Regions from separate parts of the Thiomicrorhabdus sediminis genome, predicted to be linked through region 2. Evidence: predicted binding sites of a transcription regulator. Region 2 holds the regulator's gene; the other holds the start of a gene.
What was found. Region 2 encodes HrcA, which represses chaperone genes, less so after heat shock. Its sites were predicted from a motif close to TTAGCACTCNNNNNNNNNGAGTGCTAA; they were not measured.

Region 1 (11,526 bases), 1.1 Mb from region 2:
TTTACCGCACGGGAATTGTTTGCTTTAAAACTTGCTACCAGAGGTTACTAATCCAGACCGTCTGGTAAGGTGCCAAGGTGATTTGCCCATATAGGTCCTCTATCATTTGACCGCTAATCAACTCTTTCCATTCATCCATATCAATCAGGTTAAGCTGGGTTAGATTCAATACCTGTGGCTGATTGGTAACATTATTGACGACAAAAATACTCTGATTGCGCATTAGACTCTGACGCCAGAAACCAAACAGGCCATCATCCAAGTGCAATGTAAACTGAGTGGCATTCGGGTGGAAGGCAGCCTGTTTTTTACGCAATTCAATCAAGCCTTTCATACCACTTAGCACCTGTGCATGCAGACTTTGCGGATCATCTAACAAGGGCTGCAGTTCTTCCAAAGGCCATTTCTTACGGTTGATATCTCGATTATGCTCCGTTTTTGCCAAAGTTTCATAATCATTTTCGGTAGCTAGGAATGAATGAATATAAATCGCCGGCACTCCTTCCAAGGCTATGGCAATCGCATGAGCACATAGCATTCGCGCCACCTGATATTCATCTTCCCCCTCATGGGTACCTTTAAAGGCATCGATCAGGGATATATTGATTTCATAAGGGCTCTTTTCACCGTTCAAGCCGGCGCGCCAAGAAACCTTGGCTCCGAATGACTGTAAGCTATGAATCATGTTCTGGATCTCTTCCGGATCAAGAATCCCCTCGGCCGGACGCACCCCAATCCCGTCATGACTGGCGATAAAGTTCAGATAGGTTGTCCCCATCTGTGCCGGTGGCATTGACATCAACCAAGTTTTCAAATGACGGGCAGAACCGCTTAACATGGCGTTAATTAATAGAGGTGGCAAAGAGAAGTTATAGACCATATGGGCTTCATTGGCATTACCAAAATAGGTCAAATTCTCTTTTTTCGGTACATTGGTTTCAGTGATGATAATCGCGGTCGGCAAACGGTATTCAATTAAGGCGCGCATCAACTGAATAGCCTGATGCGTTTGCGGTAAATGGATACAACTGGTACCAATCTCTTTCCACAAGAAACCGATGGCATCCAAACGGAAGATGCTCGCGCCATAATCGATATACATGGCGATTAAACGCATGACTTCGATAAACACATCAGGATTGGCGAAGTTCAAATCGATCTGGTCATGACTAAAGGTACACCAAACATATTTGTCACCATTTTTTGTAATGGTGTGACGCAATAACGGCGTAGTTCGCGGACGCACCACCGCCGATAAGTCTTCATCCGGCGAGGCTTGCACAAAGAAATCCTCATAGGTCGAATCGCCATCAATAAACGCTTTAAACCAAGGGTGTTCACTGGAACAATGATTCACTACCAGATCGGCCATAATTCGATAGCCATGGCTAATCTCTGTGACATCATGCCAATCGCCGAGCTGTGGATTGATTTTTTCATAATCGGAGACGGCAAAGCCGCCATCGGAACTGTATGGGTAATATGGCAAAATATGCACCATCGAGACCGATTCCTGCAGATTGTTATCGAGCATGGTCTTTAAGGTGTGTAGGGGCTTTTCGCCTTCGCTGATAATAGAATCTCCATAGGTGATCAGCATAATGTCCTGCTGATCCCAATGCGATTTATGCGGAACAGGCAGCTGCACAGTTTGCGCATCAATAGCGCTGATGGCGGTCAATCTTTGTGCTAATTCCAGTGCATCGCTTTGCGGATAGAGGCTCTCAATCAAAGGTACAATCCGTTCCATTAAGGCGCCATAGGCGGGCGTGAATTCACTGTATGAATGTTGCATATCTGCCTCTTATATTATGGGTTTTGACAATTTACAAACGTGGACTCTATTTAGCGTACTGCTGCATATCCGCATCTACAGCGGCAATAATATCGTCCATTATGTCCGGAAAAGCTGCCGACACCCTGTTCCAAGATGGAATAAACGGGGTTTCCATTGGCGACTCCAAAAAATGTTTTCCGGCTTTGATTATGTTTTCCGAAAACAGTTCAACAGCACACTCTTCTTTATGCACATCAAGCGTCAAACCATTCATAATCGCATCGTTACGATAAGATTCGATCAAATCCAGAGCGATGCGGTAATAGGTTGCCTTCAAGGAACGGAAACCCTCTTCGGTGAAAGTCACCCCTTCTGCCGCCAGCTTTCTAAAAAACGCCTTACTGATATCAATCGACATTTTCGACAGACCTTTTTTGGCGTCTTCCGCGGAAAGATCTTGATGCTTATGGTCATAAATATCGGCAATATCGACTTGGCAAATACGGTTAGAACTGATATTGCGCTTCATCTCCGACAAAACGCCGATTTCCAATCCCCAGTCGGATGGAATACGCAGGTCGGAAATCACCCCCTTGCGGAAGGCAAACTCACCGGCGAGCGGATAACGATAGGAGTCGATATGACTTAAATACTCATCGGCGCGCTCATTGACTTCACCGGCGGTTTTTTGTAAGGCGCGAATCAATGGCGTCACCAGCAAACGGGTCACGCGACCATTCATGGTCTGATTGGCAATTCGGGTATAAAAACCTTTGGCAAAATCATAGTTAAACTGTGGATTGGCGACCGGATAGATCAATTTCGCCAGTAAAGAACGGTCATAGGTGACAATATCGCAATCATGCAAAGCAACCGATTCGACCTTATTGGAACCCAAAACATAACCGATCATATACCACACATTACGCCCTTTGCCGGGGGCTTCCGGCGCAATCCCCTCTTCGACCAGTTTTTTGTGGATCGCTTTCATGCGCGGCCCATCATTCCAAATGACTTTGACGTTTTGTGGCAATACCGAGAAAAACTCCAAAGCATGTCGGTATTCGGATTCATCGGCGCGATCTAGGCCGATAATTATCTCTTCCAGATAATCGACCGATTTGAGCTCTTCCACAATGGTTTTTAATGCCGGGGTTTGAAGTTCAGAATACAGGCTCGGCAACACCAATCCCAATGGGCGTTTTTTACTGAATTTTTTTAAGTCAGCTTCCATCTCTTCCAGCGGTCGATCCACTAAATTATGTAAGGTAGTGATAATGCCATTCTGATAAAAATCCATAAAAAACTCCTTCCCATCTTTGGGATTCTTGTATTTAAGACAGCTTTATAAACGTGCAAACCATCCGTGATATATCCTATTAACCTGTTTCAACATCGCTGACATTTAATCTGTCAACCAATTCATAACCGCTTGATTCCAGCCCTTTGGGCCAAAATCATCCGACAACACAACCTTTGCGTGATTGACTTTCGGCGGCGCATTCACCGGAGAGCGAATGATTACCGGGCAATCACTGGCTTCAAGTAAAGCGATATCGTTATTACCATCCCCCAAAGCCATGGTTTCAATGGCATCCTGCCAATCCTGAAAATAATAGTTGCTCATATATTGCAACGCCTGGCCTTTATTGCTCGGCCCCATTAAATGGACAAAACGCCCGCCCTTAATCAATTGCCAATGAAACTCCGCCAACATCTCCTGAAGCTGATAGAGCTTAGTTTGAGAATCCTGCCACAATAAGGGTTCACTAAAATATCTCTGCTTGGCTTGTTCCGCTTTATGCAAAGGCAACCCGGTGGATTCGGCAACCTGTTGCGCACTCATTTCGGAAAAACCGATGCAATCGATATTTAATTGCTCGCGATAATTTCTGAACAGTTCAATCGCATCGGATAATTCCATCTCATTCATAGAGATATAGTCATAACCCTGTTCGGATTGTTCCACCTTGGTATGACTTGGTAAACACTCCGGCTTTAATTGACCTGGCGGCCAGAAAATCCCCGCACCGTTTTCAACGATAAACGCATAGGGGTTGTCGATCTCTTGTTTTAACTCAATTACCTCAGCCGCTGTTTTACTGGTTGTCATAATCCATGGAATGCCTTGCGCATTCAGTTCTGAAATCGCCGGTAAAGCGGCACTGAAATCGTAATCATGATGATCGAGCAATGTGCCGTCCAAATCGGTAAACAGTAGCTTTCTCACTTAACCATCCTTGGTTATTGCGGTTTAGCATTGCTAAACACCTTTGGCCTCTAAACCTTGAGGCCCTAAAAATAAAAACCGTTAAACTGGTCATCTGCCATTGCACTTTTATAAGGCAAAATAACAACAAATAAATCTATTAAGTGCAATCCGCGTGCCAACCTAGATAAACAAGATCTTTTCTGGCAATGCAAAGCAGTGTGTAAAAACAGTAACCGGCATTTATCAACAGGTGTTAACAATAATTAATAAAATCCAAATTAACTTTTTATTAACAATACCTTACTAATAAAACACCACCGAATCCAAACAACATTAATCAAAGCAAAATTCATTTTCAACTCAATATGCATCAGAACAAAAAAGCGAGCTATCATCGTTGCAAACAGGGCGCTACTTGCCGTTATGGCTACAATGACATTCGCTAAAACGCACCAATATAATGCACAAAACAATATCCTTTGTTATACGCTGAATGGCACTATTGACTAAAGAAATGACCGAACCGAAAAACGCTTAAATATGCTATCCTTATGACAATTTATTAAGCCAGTACAAGAACCGCGTTGAAGCGCCTTACCTCTTCTGCTGAAGCAAACCTTTCCCATAAACAGGAGCACAAAATGCCTTTACTAGACAGCTTTACCGTAGACCACACCATTATGAAAGCGCCAGCTGTGCGTGTTGCCAAAACCATGACGTCGCCATCAGGCGACACCATTACCGTATTTGATTTGCGTTTTAATAAACCGAATGAATCGATGATGGGCGAAAAAGGCATTCATACACTGGAACACCTGTTTGCCGGTTTTATGCGTGACCACCTGAATGGTGACAAGGTCGAAATCATCGATATTTCACCAATGGGCTGCCGCACCGGTTTCTATATGAGCTTGCTGGGTTCACCTGACGAGCAGCAAGTCGCCGATGCCTGGTTGGCATCAATGAAAGATGTATTAGCGGTTGAGCGAATGGAAGACATTCCAGAGTTGAACGAATACCAGTGCGGAACCTTTATGATGCACTCACTGGAAGAAGCGAAACAAATTGCCAACGACATTATCAGCCACGGTATCGGCGTTAATAAAAACCAGGAATTGGCGCTTTCGCAAAATAAACTGGAAGAACTAGGCAACCACGCTTAATTAAGGATTGGATATGAGCAAAATTGCCATTATCGGCGCAATGGATGAAGAAGTAACCCTTCTGCGCAGCAAATTAGAGAATATGCAAACCGAGCTTCATGCCGGTTTTGAGTACTACAGCGGCACTCTGCACGATCACCAGGTCGTATTACTGCGCTCAGGTATCGGTAAGGTCAATGCGGCAATCAGCACGACCTTGCTATTACAGGTTTTCCAGCCCGATTATGTGATCAATACCGGTTCTGCGGGCGGCTTTCATACCGACTTGGAAATTGGTGATATCGTGATCAGCAGCTCGGTATGCCATCACGATGTCGATGTCACTCCATTCGGCTATGACCTGGGACAGATCCCTGGTTTACCGACCTGCTTCCTACCGGACAGCAAACTTGTAGAGGCGGCTCAACAGAGCATTGAAGCCTTGCAAGAAGTCGCGCACATGCATGGTTTGATTGCTACCGGTGATCGCTTCATGCATGACCCGGATGATGTCAATAAAACCCGTGACAGTTTCCCGGAAATGATTGCCTGTGAAATGGAGGCGGCTGCGGTAGCGCAAGTCTGTCATACCTTTGACAAACCGTTTGTCATTATCCGCTCATTATCTGATATTGCCGGTAAAGAAAATGCCGTCAGTTTTGAAAAATACCTTGAGCAGGCAGCGACCCATTCCGCCAAAGTCATTATGGAAATGCTGAATCGCATCTAATGCAAATGCATTAATAAAAAGCCCGGTTTAAGCGGGCTTTTTTATAAACCCGCCAAAACTGTCTTGGTCACAGCCCAGACACTTCAAAGCGAACTTTAACGCTCGGCCAGATCACCTCGCTTTAATTGCTGAATTTGTCGAATAATCGGCTGGTAGAACAAGATAATGGCGACCATAGCGCCGAATAACGCCATTGCCATATCCGACTGGGTATCCCAGACATAGCCTTGGGTTCCCAAAAAAGACTCCGCCGCCTGCTCGGATAACAAAGCAACCCACCATTCGATTAATTCATAAAAAGCACTAATTGCCAGGGCAATACAAACACTGAAAAAACGAATCCAAGCGGCACTCTTGACCACTTCCAGACGAATCAGTATTTCTATCGCCAACATGGCCGGCACAAGCCCCTGGAAGAAATGACCGAGCTTGTCGTAGTTATTACGCTCGGAGCCCATCCATATAGCGATGTCATCAAATAAAGGCACCTCTGCATAGGTGTAATGACCACCAATCATCAAGACAATGCAGTGCAATAAAATAAACAGATATAACAATGGCGTTAACGGAAACTTTTTTCGGCTTAAAACAAGCAGGAACAGGGCGATAATTGCCGGCAAAACCTCTAAAAACCACGTATAGCCATCAAAAGGCTTATATGCCGACCAGCTAAATACGCTGAAAAAGATAATTAACCACAACCAGTTGATCATGGATAAAGAAAGAATTGAACTGTGTTGTTTTGAATTCATGGAGGCTCCACAGGAAGCATAAAAACCGCTATCCATTGTGCCACAGATGAAAGGCTTTGACTTAAGCAATCATCTCGGCAAATGCTTCACTATTTACCGGCTTACCCCAATATTCACCTTGTCCCATGGCGCAGCCGGCCTGCTGAACCATGTGCAACTGCTGGGCATCCTCCAAACCATTGGCAATAACACAGATATCCAAACTTTTAGCCATCATTACCAAAGCACTCAACCATTTCGATTGCGCATGCGCCACATCCAACTTAAGCTCTTGTACATTGAGCTGAGCCAATAAAGCGATATCAATCGGTGACGAAGCAATATCCGTCAACGTAATTTGAAAACCTGCATGACTCAACTGCATCAACACCTTAATCAATTGTTGGTCACTGTTTAGCTCCAGCGCTGAAAACTCGAGTTGGATCTGTGCCGGGGATAACTTGAACTTCTCAAGGCGTTGATTCATTAATTCAAGTAAATCGTTTTCTTGCCATAACGCCTTTACCACCGGTACCGATACCATCAAAGCATCTCGGCCTTTTGACCACTGCTGAAGATAGAACAGGCCAGAATCCAATAACCAAAGCCCCAAGCCATAATGTGCATTGGATTGTTCCAACTCGGCTGTCCAGCAATTAAGACGAGGATTGTCCAACTCACTATTTCGCCAATAAGCGGTTACGCTGGCACCAACGACTTTGTTGCCATGCAAATCAATCTGCGGTTCAAATAACAGCTCTATCTGATTATCGCTAACCGCCTGCTCAAGCTCTAACACTTGCGCGCTTTTTGCGGGAACCGCCCCCAAGTCACTATAGAAACGGAAGGTCTTGCGGCCACGATGTTTTGAATCATAAAGCGCCTTATCGGCATTCTCGATTAATTCAGCAGACGTGACCCCATCGCCCGGATAACGAGCCACGCCGATACTGGTAGAAACCTCGACATCCTTACCTGATAATAAGTAAGGACGGCCGACTTCATCAATAATGCGTTGGCAAATACTTTCCACCAATTCGCGGTCTTCTACATCGGCCAATAGAATCACGAACTCGTCGCCGCCTAAGCGACTGACAATATCACCTTCACGAACCGCAGAAATTAAACGCGCTCCGACATTCCTTAATAATTCATCACCGATTTGATGACCGCATTGGTCATTGACCAACTTAAAACCGTCTAAATCCAAAAACAACAGACTAAACTCGGCACTCTCATTCCGGGCATTGATAACCAACTTTTCCAAGGTGTTATGAAAATAGGCGCGGTTAGGCAAATGCGTTAAAGCATCGTAGTTTGCCTGACGAAACAGTTCACGAGTACGCTGCTGCACCTGCTGCTCGACCAAGCTTTGGATTTGTTCGTCCAAATCACCGGTGTGCGAAAAGCGGTTTTGCAGTCCACGCATTAAATTTTTAACGCTAAAGCCCTGTGGTCTTTGATGACGCTGCCAACTGCTTAATGAACGCGTCTGCTCGGATTCAAGCAAACGCGCCACATCACTTGCCGACTGACGTTCCGTTTTGACTGGATTGCTAAGTTCTAACATAGGCTACCCTCTTCGACCTTTTTCCTTGATCTTGCCACCGGGTTTAATTCAGTGTAAAAAATGGAAATACCGTATAATTAAAGTTTCGTATAATTCTGCCGTTAAACTGGCCTTATAAAATTTCTATTCGTCTTAAAGCAAAGGAGATGCCATGTCTGTTATTGGTACCCCATTTTCCCCTACAGCGGTTCGTGTTTTATTGTGTGGTGCCGGAGAACTCGGTAAAGAAGTCGCAATTGAATTACAACGTTTTGGTGTTGAAGTCATTGCTGCCGATCGCTACGCCAATGCCCCAGCCATGCAGGTTGCAGACCGCAGCCATGTTATTGATATGCTTGACGGAGAGGATTTAAGACGCATTATCGAATTGGAAAAACCGCATATGGTGGTGCCGGAAATAGAAGCCATTGCCACAGACACCTTGGTCGCCATGGAACAAGAAGGCATCAAGGTGATTCCCACCGCACGTGCCACTAAATTGACAATGAACCGTGAAGGTATTCGCCGTCTTGCCGCTGAGGAACTCGGCCTACCAACATCCGCCTATGAATTTGCTGACCAGTTTGACGACTTTGCTGCCGCCGTGGAACGTATCGGCATGCCCTGCGTTGTTAAACCGATTATGAGCTCTTCGGGAAAAGGTCAAAGCGTCATTAAAAGCGCAGCCGACATTGAAAGTGCATGGCAATATGCGCAAGAAGGCGGGCGCGCTGGAAAAGGCCGCGTGATTATCGAAGGTTTTGTCGATTTTGATTATGAAATCACCTTATTGACAGTTCGCCACCGTGACGGCATTAGCTTCTGCTCACCGATTGGCCATTACCAGGAAGACGGTGACTACCGTCAATCATGGCAACCTGCAGCAATGACCGAAACCGCATTAAAAAGCTCACAGGAAATTGCTGAAAAAGTCACCATGAACCTATGTGGTGAACAAGGACGCGGCATTTTCGGTGTTGAACTCTTTGTCAAAGGAGACAATGTCTATTTCAGCGAAGTTTCGCCTCGCCCACACGATACCGGCCTGGTGACTTTATTATCGCAAGATCTATCCGAGTTCGCGCTGCATGTCAGGGCGATTCTTGATTTGCCGATTCCAAACATTGTGCAGCATGGACCTTGTGCTTCAAGCGTTATTTTGCCGACCGGCACCTCCATGCAAACCAGCTTTAGCAATCTGTCAGAAGCGCTGGCAGAACCGGATACACAAATCAAACTTTTCGGTAAACCGGATATTTCCGGGCGCCGCCGCATGGGGGTTGCCATTGCTCGCGCAGAAACCGTTGAACAAGCGCTTGAAAAAGCCAAAAAAGCCGCTAATGCGGTTCAGGTCAGTTTTTAACTGCAAACTTACCCGTAAACATAGCCAATAAAACATTTTTTGCCGCTGTTAGAAATTTGACAGCGGCAATTTTTTACCCAATTCCCGCACCTTCCAAAGCCCACTTCTAAAAACACAAGCAACCCTATGTTTTCCCTATAAATCAACAAGATAAAAATACATCTCTTTTTATTTTAAGAAAATGGCACAGCTAATGCTGTACGGCAGACAAAGCAAAAACTTAAGTGTGAATGTCATTGTTGATCGCACGAAGAGTTTAAAACTTAACAGCACGCTAAACCACAAGGGAAACCAACATGACTTTGAATAACACAACAGCTGAATCAGTAAAGGCACCAATTCTTGAAGAATATCATCGCAACCAGGAAATGGAATCTCACCTAAAAGAAAACCCATATAAAACTGTTTTATTGCTATTGCAAGGAGCGGTCGATAAAGGTAACTTGGCAAAGGTTTGCCATCAAAGCCAGGCACTGGTGGAAAAGGGCTTCCACCTAGGCCGTATGACTACTATTCTGGATGCATTACGTGACCGTTTACACCTGTCTGAAAATGCGCCGATCGCGTTCGATTTGGATGAACTGTATCGTTATGCCGATCAAAGCATTCAAGAAGCGGTTTTTGAAAAAAACACCTTTTATCTAGATAGCGCAATCGAAATTCTTACCGAACTGCGCGACGCTTGGCTGACTATGATGAAGCAGGCCGGAGAATTAAGCGATAACGACTAATCACGACATCAGCAACGATCTTTCTTTTTAACCGGGCACTGCCCGGTTTTTTTATTGTCCACTACCCCCACAACGCTTATCATAAGATTCATTAAAACCCTTTTTTATCAGCTATTTAGGCAACAACAAATAGAATGATTAAGAAACCATGAATCTATTAGCACTCTCAAATAAAGAGTGCTAAAATAGAATTCATTAAGTTATTTGTTTAGGAGTTGAAATGATGTCAAAAAAGATCAATCAACAAGTCAAAGCCTCTCAAAGTTTGCCAGCATTAGCCAGCAACCCGGCTAATCTGATTCCTGGGCAGAATTTAGAGACTTATCTGCAAACCATACAAGCGATTACGCCACTTAACGCGGAAGAAGAACGCACCTTGGCGGAAAAGCTTTATTATGAAAAAGATGTTGAAGCCGCTCGCCATTTGATTCTTGCTTCTTTACGTTATGTAGTGCCGGTAGCACGATCTTATAAGGGCTACGGCTTGCCGCTCGGAGATATTATCCAAGAGGGTAATATCGGCCTAATGAAAGCGGTTAAGCGCTTTGATCCCGCAGAAAATGTACGCTTAATGACTTTTGCCGTACATTGGATTCGCGCCGAAATCAATGAGTATGTCATTCGTAACTGGCGTATTGTCAAAACCGCAACCACCAAAGCACAACGCAAACTGTTTTTTAAACTGCGCAGCACTAAGCGCGCGTTAGAATGGTTTAGCGATAAAGACGCCGATCAGGTTGCGCAAGAATTGGGTGTAAGCAAAAAAGACGTTCTGGAAATGGAAACACGTCTTTATGGTAAAGACCTGCCGGTTGATATGCGCGAAGAAGACGACAATGAAAATACCACCTTCCCGGTATTGATCTCGACGGAAGCTGATCCGGAAACCGCTATCCTGCAACAGGATCATGCCGATTATGAGCTAACTCGCATGCAAAATGCTCTGGCAACCTTGGATGATCGTAGCCGCAGCATTCTACAGCAACGCTGGCTAAGTGAGAAAAAAGTCGGTTTAAAAGAACTTTCTCAGCAATTTGGCGTCTCAATGGAGCGTATTCGCCAAATCGAGCAACAGGCACTGAATAAGCTTAAAGGCCAACTTACGGCATAACCACTCCTGCAAAAGAGAGCTTAACCGCTCTCTTTGCCTTATAGGCTAACCGCTTCGACTTGACTGTAGTCGAAATCCTCTTTGAACTCCTCTTTGATCTCCAGCACCCGATCCTTGTTGTTCAAGAACGCATCAACACATTGTGGGTCGAATGCGATGCCTTTTTGATCCTGTAAATAC
Region 2 (11,526 bases):
TTCCAGTTGCTGAGAAATTTATTCTGATCAAAATTCAGCACAAGATGTTTGCGCACACGTTTTTTGTTTTTGGTTTCCGCGGTGCTGTAGTAGATGTATTCCCAGTGTAACGGATTGAACGGGTTGCTCCCCATTGGGGGCCCGAGTAGTTCTCTAACTTGTCCTTGGGTCAAGCCTACTTGCAATAAGTTGACCGATTCCGGAGTCATGATATTGCCTTGCACGGTTGGCGCTTTATAAGGTTCAAGGTAAGAACATGCGCTTAGGCTGGCTAGTCCAGCAGTGACAAATGCACCAATAAATAGAGTGCGCAAGGTGGTTTTGCATTTAGCGGTAAAACGAGTCAATTGCGTGAATTTCGCCATGGGTTCCTCAAGTTAACAAGCTCTTTTAGCGAGCTAGTGTAATATGTCTAGGAAATTTTGTGTAGTGATAAACGAATCTAAATTCTCGTTATCAGTGTTTTAAGGTATTATACACACTAAAATTCGTATAATGAGATTGGCTGAAGGGCTGATGGATTCCATTAAAGTGTCCATTCCCCGGTCATTTCTGGCAAGAATAAAATAATTAACGATAGAGCTTGTTTCAAGCGGCATAAATTAGGGCGTTAGAGGAATTTATGAGCGGAGAAGAGTTAAAGAAAGTCGGCCTTAAGGTCACTTTGCCAAGACTGAAGATCTTAGAGATTTTGGAAACTCAGGGAGAAGATCACCATCTGAGTGCTGAAGATGTGTATAAGATTCTGCTTGACCAGGGAGAAGAGGTCGGCTTGGCAACAGTTTATCGAGTTTTAACTCAGTTTGAACAAGCTGGCATTGTGCGCCGCTTAAACTTTGAAAACAATATCTCGATTTTCGAATTGGATACCGGTGATAACCACGATCATTTGGTATGTTTGAAAACCAGTCGAGTTAAAGAGTTTGTTGATCCGGTGATTGAAGAACGAATCAAAGAGATCGCTAAAGAAAACGGCTATGAGCTTTCAGGTCACAGTCTGGTGATTTACGGAACCTTTAACGGCGAACAATAACATACCGTTGTAAAAGACGATTAATAAGCCGGCAGAACTTACAGTTTGCGTCAAGTTCTGCCGGCTTTTTGCTTTCTGGATTTTTCTTTGCAGTTGTTGGTTTAAGCCACTTTGCCCTGGGCGACTTCAAGCATCTCTTTGGCATGGTTAAGGGTTTGTTCGGTGACTTTCAATCCACCGAGCATGCGCGCCAACTCCTCAATGCGGTGGCTGTTACTTAGTTGCGTGACCTGAGTTGTCGTCGAATCGTTTTGTGTCTGTTTTTCAATAAACAGGTGTTGATGCCCATGAGAAGCGACTTGCGCCAAGTGGGTGATCGATAATACCTGTTTGTGTTCGCCTAAGTTCTGCATTTTTTGCCCGACCACTTCGGCAATACCGCCACCGATGCCGACATCAACCTCATCGAAAATCAAAGTCGGCAGGCTGGCGACTTCGGCGGTGGCGACTTGAATAGCCAGACTGATTCGTGATAATTCGCCACCCGAGGCGACTTTGGCAAGCGGTTGCAATGGCTGACCTTTGTTAGCGGTGACCATAAACACGGCTTTATCAATTCCCAGTGCGGTCGCTTGTTCAGTGTTGTGCAATTCTATGGCAAATTGACCATTCGGCATACCTAGATTCTGCATGCCTTCGGTCACCAAATGAGCTAATTTTTTTGCCGCCTTAAGGCGTGAATCGCTTAGTTTTTTAGCCTCTTTTTGAAAGGCTTGCCAGGCATTGTTCAAGTCGATTTGCAGGCTTTCCAGAGAATCACTCGAGTGTTGTAATTGCGCTAGGTCATCATTGATCTGTTGATGCTTTTTCACCAGTTGGTCGGCATCCAAGTTGTATTTTTTGGCTAAGGCAAACAAGGATGAAAGTCGTTCTTCAACCGATTCAAGCTGCTGTGGGTCGAGTTCGATATGTTCGGCTTGGTGTTGGATTTCAGTGGCGGCTTCCTGCACTTCAATCAAGCTGCTATGGAGTTGCGCCAGTACCGATTCCAGTTTTGGGCTGAAATGGATAATGCTTTCCAAGCTGTGAATGGCTTGGTTGAGTTGATCGATGGAACCGTTTTCCCCTTCAATCGCATCGTAGGCCTGTTGGCAGGCAAGTTTGATTTCGCTGGCGTGAGACAGTTGTGATTGTTCCTCTGAAAGCTGTTCAAACTCTTCAGCCTGTGGATTGACCTGTTCAAATTCGTTTTGCTGGAAACTTAAAAGTTCCAATTTGCTCTGGTAATCGGCTTGGGCTTCTTCCAGAGTTTGCAGCTCTTTTTTAATGGCTTGCCAAGCTTGATAGCTTTGTCGGGTATTGGCCAATAAATCGTTGTGATTGGCATAAGCATCAAGCAGTTCCAGTTGATTGTTTGCCGTTAATAATCGCTGGTGTTCGTGTTGACCGTGAATGTCGATAAGAAAGCTGCCTAACGTTTTCAGCTGATTGGCGGCAACCGGGTAACCATTGATATAGGCTTTTGAGCGACCTTCGGCGGTAACGGTACGGCGCAGATAACAGCTATCGTCATCTTCAAGATCATGCTCTTGCAGCCAAGCTTTAACCTGAGCCAATTGCTTCACATTGAACTGCGCGGTGACATCGGCTTTAGGTGTGTTGTGACGAACCAGGGAGGTGTCTGCACGCTCACCTAAAGCGAGTCCTAAAGCATCCAATAAAATCGATTTACCGGCACCGGTTTCACCGGTAAGAGTGGTGAAACCGCTTTCAAAGGACAGGTTTAATTTTTCGATGAGCGCGAGGTTTTGAATCGTCAGTTCTTGCAACATATTTGAATACGCTTTGTTAAATTTCTCAATTCAGTGGTCTTTAATGGCCTCAAGTAGTCCTTAAGACAGTTTGTCGCCCCAGTGTAGCTTGGCTCGAAGCAGTTCAAAATGATCATGGCCTTTAGGGTGCAGCATTTTGACCATCTTTTTGTGACGCTTGACGGTGGTGCTGTATCCGAGGCTGATTTGGAACGACAACTGACCGTCACAGATCACTTGGGCTTTACCGGCACAGTTTTCATGTGGTCGAACTTCCACCACACTGTTTCCCGGGACCACATAAGGGCGTGTGCTCATGGTATGAGGGTTGATCGAAACCAGACTCATAACATCGAGACGCGGGTCCAAAATAGGACCGCCGGCGGAAAGCGCATAGGCGGTCGAACCGGTAGGGGTGTTGATAATCATCCCGTCTGAACGCTGGCTATTAAGAAAACGCCCGTCGACAAAGGTTTCAAATTCGATCATGCGTGGCGAATCGGTTTTATGGATCACCACATCATTAAAGGCGAATTCATTGAATAGTTCATTCTCGTCTTTACTGATTTTTACATGAATCAAATTACGTTCTTCGCACTCGTAATTGCCGGCTAATATATCGTCCAGCGTGGTCAGCATCTCTTTCGGTGAGATGTCGGCAAGAAAACCGAGACGCCCCAGGTTGATCCCTAAAATGGGTGTTTCGGAATCAACAATGGAGCGAGCCACATCCAAAAAGGTACCGTCACCGCCGACAACAACAGCCAGATCGATCTGTTGTGCCAATTGCTGACGTTCGATGACTTCAACGCCATAGCGCTCAACCGGAAAATCATGACAGGAAGCATCGTCCAACATAACCGTTTTATTGCTGGAGATAAGGTGTTGCAATAATTTGTCGATACTTTCCCAGGACTCGATGCCGGAGTATTTTCCAAAAATGCCGATGCGTGTAAACATAGATCTGCCTGTATTCTGGGTGCGCCGTTGCGTCAAAAATAAGTGGTTAAATTTAACCCATTAGTTTGCTTAATAACTCGATTTTACGCAACCATTATTTCGCTGTCAGCTTAATTGACAAATAATTTTCAGTCACAAATTTGTAACCAGTCATAGGATTGTCGAATTTAGCGCTTGAATAAGCCGCTAAAGCCTATCTATAATTTAGCACTCTAATTGTAAGAGTGCTGATTTAGACTTGAAATGAATTGAATCGGCACTATGTATTTTCCATGACATATTGAATTGAATGGCAGTCAAATCAGGCTGTCATTCGCAAACCACCCACAAGCCAGAGTGTTGCTATGTTAAATGACCGTTCACAGTTGTTGTTTAAAAACTTAATGGGGTTATACCTTAATGACGGTAAACCGGTTGGTTCGAGCACCTTGGCAAAACTGCCGGAAATTGGCTTGAGCTCGGCCACGGTGCGCAATGTCATGGCCGATTTGGAACGTATGGGGTTGATTCATTCGCCGCACACTTCGGCGGGGCGAGTACCGACAGACCAGGGATATCGCCTGTTTCTCGATTCGATTCTTACCTACAAGCCTTTGTCTAATCAGCGTGTCGAGAGTATTCGCAGTGAGCTGACATTGGGGTTGAATCAGGATGAACTGCTGGAAAACGCCTCCAAAGTGTTATCGGATTTGACCGGTTTGACCAGTTTGGTCTTGATGCCCAATAAGGAGCGTGAAGTATTACGCCATATCGATTTTATTGCCCTGAGCGACAAGCGTGTCTTGGTGGTATTGGTTTTTAATGATCAGGATGTACAGAACCGAATTATTGAACTGGATGGTGGTTTGTCGATTGATGAGTTGCAAAAAACCGCCAATTTCTTAAATGAGAATTGCCTGGGCAAAACCTTGTCCGAGGCCAAAGGCATGCTGGTATCGCGCATGGATAAGATTCGCGCCACTGCGAATGAGTTTATGTCATCGATTGTTGAGGCCACCGATTTTATCCTCACAGAGCAGCTGGAGAAGAAAGTGCCGTTTCTGGTGTCGGGAAAAACCAATTTATTGAATTACAAGGAACTTGCCGACTCGGAAAAGCTCAAAGCTTTGTTTAATGCTTTTGACCAGCATAATGAAGTGGTCAATTTGCTTGATAAAAGTATGCAAGCGCAAGGTGTTCAGGTATTTGTCGGTGGCGAGTGTGGTAATCCGATTTATCAGGATTGCAGTATTGTGACCACGCCTTATATTTCCGATGGTGAGATTCTGGGCGTTCTGGGTGTGGTCGGGCCAAGCCGAATGAATTATGAAAAAGTGGTGCCAAATGTTGATGTGACGGCGAAAATTTTAGGTTCGCTCTTGAAAAAATAGTCAATCATCACCACTAAAATCAGCATTAGAAGTATTACATCGGCTGAAATTTTGAGTCAGCCATTAACCGTTTTTAATTTAAGTGTGGCGGATTTATTGTAAATTCCGTCAGGAAGTAAACAGATAGGGAAACCTTATGAGTGAAGCAAAAAATCAAGAAACCGTAAACAATGAAAACGAAGCGGTGGTACAACCGGAAGAAGAGACGCTGGAGCAAGCTCAAGAAGCGGTAGAACATGATGTAGAAGCGTTGTTGGAAGAAGCGCGTGCTGAAGCGGAAAAGCATAAGGATATGGCGTTGCGTGTGCAGGCGGATATGGAAAACTTGCGTCGCCGTACCCGTATGGATGTGGAAAGCGCACATAAATTTGCATTGGAAAAATTCGTCAATGCTTTGATTCCTGCATTGGATTCAATGGAGATGGGGATTGATGCGGCGAATAAGGAAGATGCCAGTATCGATAGTATCCGCGAAGGTTTGGATATGACTTTCAAGCAGCTATTGGATGTTTTAGGGGAATTCAATGTCGAGCGCGTCAACCCGACCGGTGAAAAGTTTGATCCGCAATTGCATGAAGCCATGACAATGGTGCCATCACCGGACCACGAATCGAATACGGTCATTGAAACCTTCCAAAAAGGTTATACCTTGAATGAACGTCTGGTTCGCGCCGCTCGCGTGGTAGTGGCTCAGTAAGTTGATTGGGCTGTTGTTTGTCGATTAAAAGCGTTGCCAAGCAAAAAAATCCAAAAAAAATGTGGATTTTACTTGAAAGACAAAATAGCACCCTTATAAAGAATTCAACTTATAAGAAACAGCATTTAAATAATTAAGAATTTAATCAATTTTAAAACGACTTTGACAGCATTGTATGTCAGCATCACAAACGCTTGTTTGAAAGTCCGTTAGCAATTTTGGAGAACTAGACAAATGGCTAAGATTATTGGTATTGACTTAGGAACAACAAACTCTTGTGTTTCGGTCATGGAAGGTAAAGAAGTAAAAGTTATTCCTAACGCGGAAGGTGCGCGTACCACGCCATCTATCGTTGCTTACACAGATGACGAAATCCTGGTTGGTGATTCAGCCAAGCGTCAGGCGGTAACTAACCCTGAAAACACGTTATTCGCAATCAAGCGTTTGATCGGTCGTCGTGCAGATGACGCGGTTGTACAAAAAGATAAAGACATGGTGCCTTATGCGATCGTGGCTGCCGATAACGGTGACGCTTGGGTATCGGTTAAAGACAAAAAATTGTCTCCACAGGAAGTTTCTGCGCGTACTTTGATGAAAATGAAGAAGACTGCAGAAGATTACCTGGGGCACGAAGTCACAGAAGCGGTTATCACCGTTCCTGCATACTTCAACGATGCGCAGCGTCAGGCGACTAAAGATGCCGGTAAAATCGCTGGTCTAGAAGTTAAGCGTATTATCAACGAGCCGACAGCGGCGGCGTTGGCTTACGGTATGGATAAAGTGACTTCTGACAGCAAGATCGCGGTTTACGATTTAGGTGGTGGTACTTTCGATATCTCTATTATCGAAGTAGCTGACCTAGACGGTGAAAAGCAGATCGAAGTATTGTCGACTAACGGTGATACTTTCCTAGGTGGTGAAGATTTCGATAACGTAATCGTTGAATACATCGCCGAAGAGTTCAAAAAAGATCAGAACGTTGATCTAAAGCTAGACAAACTGGCACTACAGCGTGTGCGTGAAGCGGCTGAGAAGGCGAAGATTGAATTGTCATCTCGTGAGCAGACAGATATTAATCTGCCTTACGTCACAGCGGATGCAACAGGTCCTAAGCACTTGAACATGAAGATCACTCGTGCCAAGTTTGAATCTTTGATTGACGATCTAGTTACGCGTTCAATCGAACCTTGTAAGGTGGCGTTGAAAGATGCGGGGCTGTCTGCATCTGAAATCGATGACGTTATCTTAGTTGGTGGTTCGACTCGTGTACCTATGGTTCAAGCGGCGGTTAAAGAGTTCTTCGGTAAAGAGCCACGTAAAGACGTTAACCCTGATGAAGCGGTAGCGATGGGTGCTGCGATTCAAGGTGGTGTATTGTCTGGTGATGTCAACGACGTTCTTCTGCTTGACGTAACACCTTTGTCTCTAGGTATCGAGACAATGGGTGGTGTGATGACTAAGTTGATTGAGAAAAACACAACGATCCCGACTCGTAAGTCTCAGGTGTTCTCAACGGCTGAAGACAACCAGTCTGCGGTAACGATTCACGTTCTTCAAGGTGAGCGTGAAGTGGCAAGCGGCAACAAGTCTCTAGGTCAATTCAACCTGGATGAAATCGCCGCGGCACCACGTGGTACTCCGCAGATCGAAGTAACTTTCGATATCGATGCTAACGGTATCCTGAATGTTTCTGCGAAAGATAAGAACACTGGTAAAGAGCAGCACATCACTATCCAGGCATCTTCTGGTCTATCTGAAGAAGAAATCGAAGCAATGGTTAAGGATGCCGAAGCGAACGCTGAAGCCGATGCTAAGCTGAAAGAACTTGTTGAAGCGCGTAACCAGGCTGATGGTATGGTTCACGCAACCAACAAAATGATCAAAGATGCGGGTGACTCGGTGACAGCTGAAGAAAAAGCACCGGTTGAAGAAGCGATCAAAGCGGTTGAAGAGGCAATCAAAGGCGACGACAAAGCGGCAATCGACGAGTCTGTTCAGAAGTTGATGGAAGCGAGCCAAGGTATTGCTCAAAAAGCGCAAGCTCAGCAGCAGGCTGGTGGAGAAGCGCAACAGCAAAGTTCAGCAAAAGACGATGACGATGACATCGTTGATGCGGAGTTTGAAGAAGTTAACGACGACAAGAAGTAATTATTTTACGCGCTAGTCTTGCAGCCTCTGTGTTGGGAAATGGTCAGCTACTCATTGTAGCTTCACATTTCCCGCCTTGATTCTGCAAGCTATCGCAAAAAATAAAAGAACTTCTTAAGTCCATATCAGAAGAGTTTTAGAAGTTGTTTTTAAAACTCGGTATAATTCGGGCGATTCCAAACAGGGTTGCCCGTTTTTCTTTGTAAGAATTGATTGATAAAAGCTGAATGGCTATTTAAAAAACTGCTTGGTGAAGCGATTTTTTAAATAGTGATTTTAAGATTAAGTAAACGCGATAAAGCACAGATGAGAATTCAATGAGTAAAGCTTGCTACTATGAAATTTTAGGCGTCGCCAAAACCGCCTCCGAGGGGGAAATCAAAAAAGCCTACCGTAAAATGGCCATGAAATATCACCCGGATCGTAACCCGGATGATGCTGAGGCGGAAAACAAATTCAAAGAAGCTTCGGAAGCTTATGAAATTCTTTCGGATTCACAAAAACGTTCGGTATACGATCAGTTTGGTCATGCAGGTCTAGACGGCCAATCCGGAGGTGGATTTGGCGGTGGCGGTTTCGGCGATGCCTTTGGTGATATCTTCGGCGATATCTTTGGCGGCGGTTTTGGTGGTCGTCGAGGTCCGCAACCGGGTGCCGATCTGCAATACGATCTGGAAATCTCGCTGGAAGATGCGGTTGCCGGTACTACGGTCGATATCCGTATTCCAACCAAGGATGTTTGTGATGCCTGTGATGGAACAGGGGCAGAGTCTGGTAGTGATGTGGAAACCTGTCCAACTTGTCATGGTGCCGGTCAGGTTCGGATGCAACAAGGGTTCTTTGCGGTAAACCGTACTTGTCCAAGTTGTCACGGTAGCGGTAAGCTGATTAAGACACCTTGTAAGTCATGTCGTGGCGAAGGCTATACTCATAGCCATAAGACCTTGTCGGTTAAAATTCCCGCCGGTGTCGATACCGGTGATCGTATTCGTCTGCAAGGCGAGGGGGAAGCCGGTGAACCAGGTGCGCCACGTGGTGATTTGTATGTCCGCATCCGCGTCAAGCAGCATTCCATTTTTGAGCGTGACGGTAATAACCTTTATTGTGAACTGCCAATCAGTTTTGCCAAGGCCGCTTTGGGTGGTTCGGTAGATGTGCCGACCTTGGGCGGTAAAGCCAGCTTGAAGATTCCGGCCGGTACTCAGTCCGGTCAGCGCTTTAAAATGAGCGGAAAAGGGGTCAAGTCGGTTCGTTCATCAATGGTTGGTGATATGATTGTTCTGGTTCATATCGAAACACCGGTTAAACTCACCGCTCGTCAAAAAGAGTTGTTGGAAGAGTTTGAACAAAGCCTGCAGGGCAAGCACTATAAACAGCACAGCCCGAAATCGCACAGTTTTTTTGATTCGGTAAAAGCTTTTTTTACCGGTGATGATGACGATACGAAAAAAGACAAAAATAACAAGGATGAGCCTTGGAATTAAATTTCCGTTTATCTATTATTGCCAGGATCAACTAAAGGAATTCATTAATGAGAGTAGCAGTCATCGGTGCCTCAGGCCGTATGGGAAAAAATTTATTGGATGCGGTCAATCAAACTAATGGTTTAACGGTGAGCGCGGCGATTGAACGCCCTGACAGTTCCTTGATCGGTGCCGATGCCGGTGAGCTAGCCGGCCTTGGAAAACTTGGTGTCACTATTGTCGGTGATATTGCAACGGTGGTGGATGATTTTGATGTGTTAATCGATTTCACTACTCCGGAAACCACGCTTAACAACCTTAAGGTTTGTGCCGAACACAATAAGAAGATTGTTATCGGTACTACCGGTTTTGATGAAGCGGGTCTGCAAGCCATTAAAGATGCAGCGCAAACCACGGCGGTGATTTTTGCGGCCAATTTCAGTGTCGGAGTTAATCTTTGTTTGAAGCTGTTAAAGCAAGCGGCAGAAGTGCTGAATGAAAACTATGATATTGAAGTCATTGAAGGTCACCACCGCCATAAGGTTGATGCGCCATCCGGTACAGCCTTGAGAATGGGTGAGGTGGTCGCTGAAACGCTGGGGCGCGATCTGAAAGAGTGTGCGGTTTATGGTCGTGAAGGCATTACCGGTGCGCGTGATCCGAATACCATCGGTTTTGCTACGGTGCGTGCCGGAGATATTGTCGGTGATCATACCGTATTGTTCGCTACCGAAGGCGAGCGTGTCGAGATTACTCATAAAGCCTCAAGCCGTATGACTTTTGCCATGGGCGCGGCGCGCTCTTGTAACTGGATCGCTGACAAAGACAAAGGCTTATTCGATATGCAGGATGTATTGAATCTGCGTTAAGGCTTTTCTTATTCAAAACAAAAAAAAGGCGCTTTATGGCGCCTTTTTTATTGGTCGATGATTCTCGCAGTTAAGTCATCATCTGTTCATGGACAACTTGATTGCGACCGAATTCTTTGGCGCGGTACAAGCTTTTATCGGCACGGTTGATAAATTCATCCAGCGATTCAATTTTTCCTTTAAACAGGGCGACACCAAATGAAGCGGTAATTGGCTTGATCGGTTTTTTCTCACCTTTTAAAGTTAAACGGCAGCTGGCGATTTTCTGACGAATCTGTTCTGCGCGCCGAGTAGCTTGTTCAATGCTGGTGTTTTTCATTAAAATGGCGAACTCTTCGCCACCATAGCGACAAACTGTTTCATTTTCCTCTGCTTCTTGGGTCATGATCTTGGCAAAGTAGCGAAGTACACTGTCGCCAACCGGATGGCCATAGGTATCGTTAAAGCTTTTAAAGTGATCAATGTCGGTCATAATCAAGCATAACGGCTGTTCGGTTTCGCTTTGCTCGATGCTTAAGTATTGTAGCGCCTTGTTAAAGGCTTTACGGTTGCCCACTTGAGTCAAGTCATCGGTATGCGCTTCGGCACGAGCTTGTTCAAGCTGTTTACGCAACAACTTAACCTGTTGGCTACTGCTTTGCAGGTCATCACAGATCTTATTGGTGTCGCTTTCCATCAGCTCTGTAACACTGCGGATATTCTGCGCCAGGTTTTCAATGTCATTGCCTTGCAGGTTAGGTACCGTTAAGTTGTCGGCATAGCTTTGCATGGTTTTCGAGTGTTGCGCCATGTTCTGTTTCAATACGTCCATTTGATGGGAAGTTTGTTGAACATGAGAGGCCACTGCCGCATCATATTGAGTTTGCGCGTGAGGTTCGTCTTTTTCAATATACTGTTCGTATAGACGTAAGCCTAATCTGTCAGGAAAGTGTTTACTGTTTCTGAGAAGGTCATTGATTTCCGCATTCAAATCGAGATTGCTGCCAAGAAAATATTCGTACCAGACTGTGTAGTTAATCGGTGTCGGGTTGATTTTGATTTGACTGAATTTTTCAGTGATGCTTTGATAGATATCACGAGATTTGTTTACAGGCTGACTGTATTGAATCATGCGGTAACCTCTGTTCAGGCTTAAAGAGTGTAATCCTGATGATGAATGAGAATTACATAATGCTTATATTATAAAGTATTCGAGGCAAGTTTTGATATAGGCATTTATCTAAATAATGTGAAAA

Region 1: rpoH (RNA polymerase sigma factor RpoH) is a predicted target of HrcA. The motif match lies at 10,393-10,419, and genes of this name have one in related genera.

The regions. Positions count from the first base shown of each region.
Region 1 is NZ_CP040602.1:2,301,054-2,312,579, forward strand. It holds gene FE785_RS10430 (alpha-amylase family glycosyl hydrolase) at 35-1,795, opposite strand; gene FE785_RS10435 (glycosyltransferase family protein) at 1,842-3,077, opposite strand; gene FE785_RS10440 (HAD-IIB family hydrolase) at 3,183-4,007, opposite strand; gene luxS (S-ribosylhomocysteine lyase) at 4,631-5,152, shown strand; gene mtnN (5'-methylthioadenosine/S-adenosylhomocysteine nucleosidase) at 5,166-5,861, shown strand; gene FE785_RS10455 (DUF2238 domain-containing protein) at 5,957-6,613, opposite strand; gene FE785_RS10460 (putative bifunctional diguanylate cyclase/phosphodiesterase) at 6,675-8,162, opposite strand; gene purT (formate-dependent phosphoribosylglycinamide formyltransferase) at 8,314-9,504, shown strand; gene FE785_RS10470 (flagellar export chaperone FliS) at 9,801-10,235, shown strand; gene rpoH (RNA polymerase sigma factor RpoH) at 10,456-11,346, shown strand; gene FE785_RS10480 (HD-GYP domain-containing protein) at 11,385-11,526, opposite strand, start outside.
Region 2 is NZ_CP040602.1:1,018,426-1,029,951, forward strand. It holds gene FE785_RS04605 (outer membrane protein assembly factor BamE) at 1-365, opposite strand, end outside; gene fur (ferric iron uptake transcriptional regulator) at 623-1,033, shown strand; gene recN (DNA repair protein RecN) at 1,135-2,805, opposite strand; gene FE785_RS04620 (NAD(+) kinase) at 2,866-3,744, opposite strand; gene hrcA (heat-inducible transcriptional repressor HrcA) at 4,089-5,114, shown strand; gene grpE (nucleotide exchange factor GrpE) at 5,251-5,811, shown strand; gene dnaK (molecular chaperone DnaK) at 6,046-7,959, shown strand; gene dnaJ (molecular chaperone DnaJ) at 8,277-9,443, shown strand; gene dapB (4-hydroxy-tetrahydrodipicolinate reductase) at 9,491-10,291, shown strand; gene FE785_RS04650 (GGDEF domain-containing protein) at 10,362-11,402, opposite strand.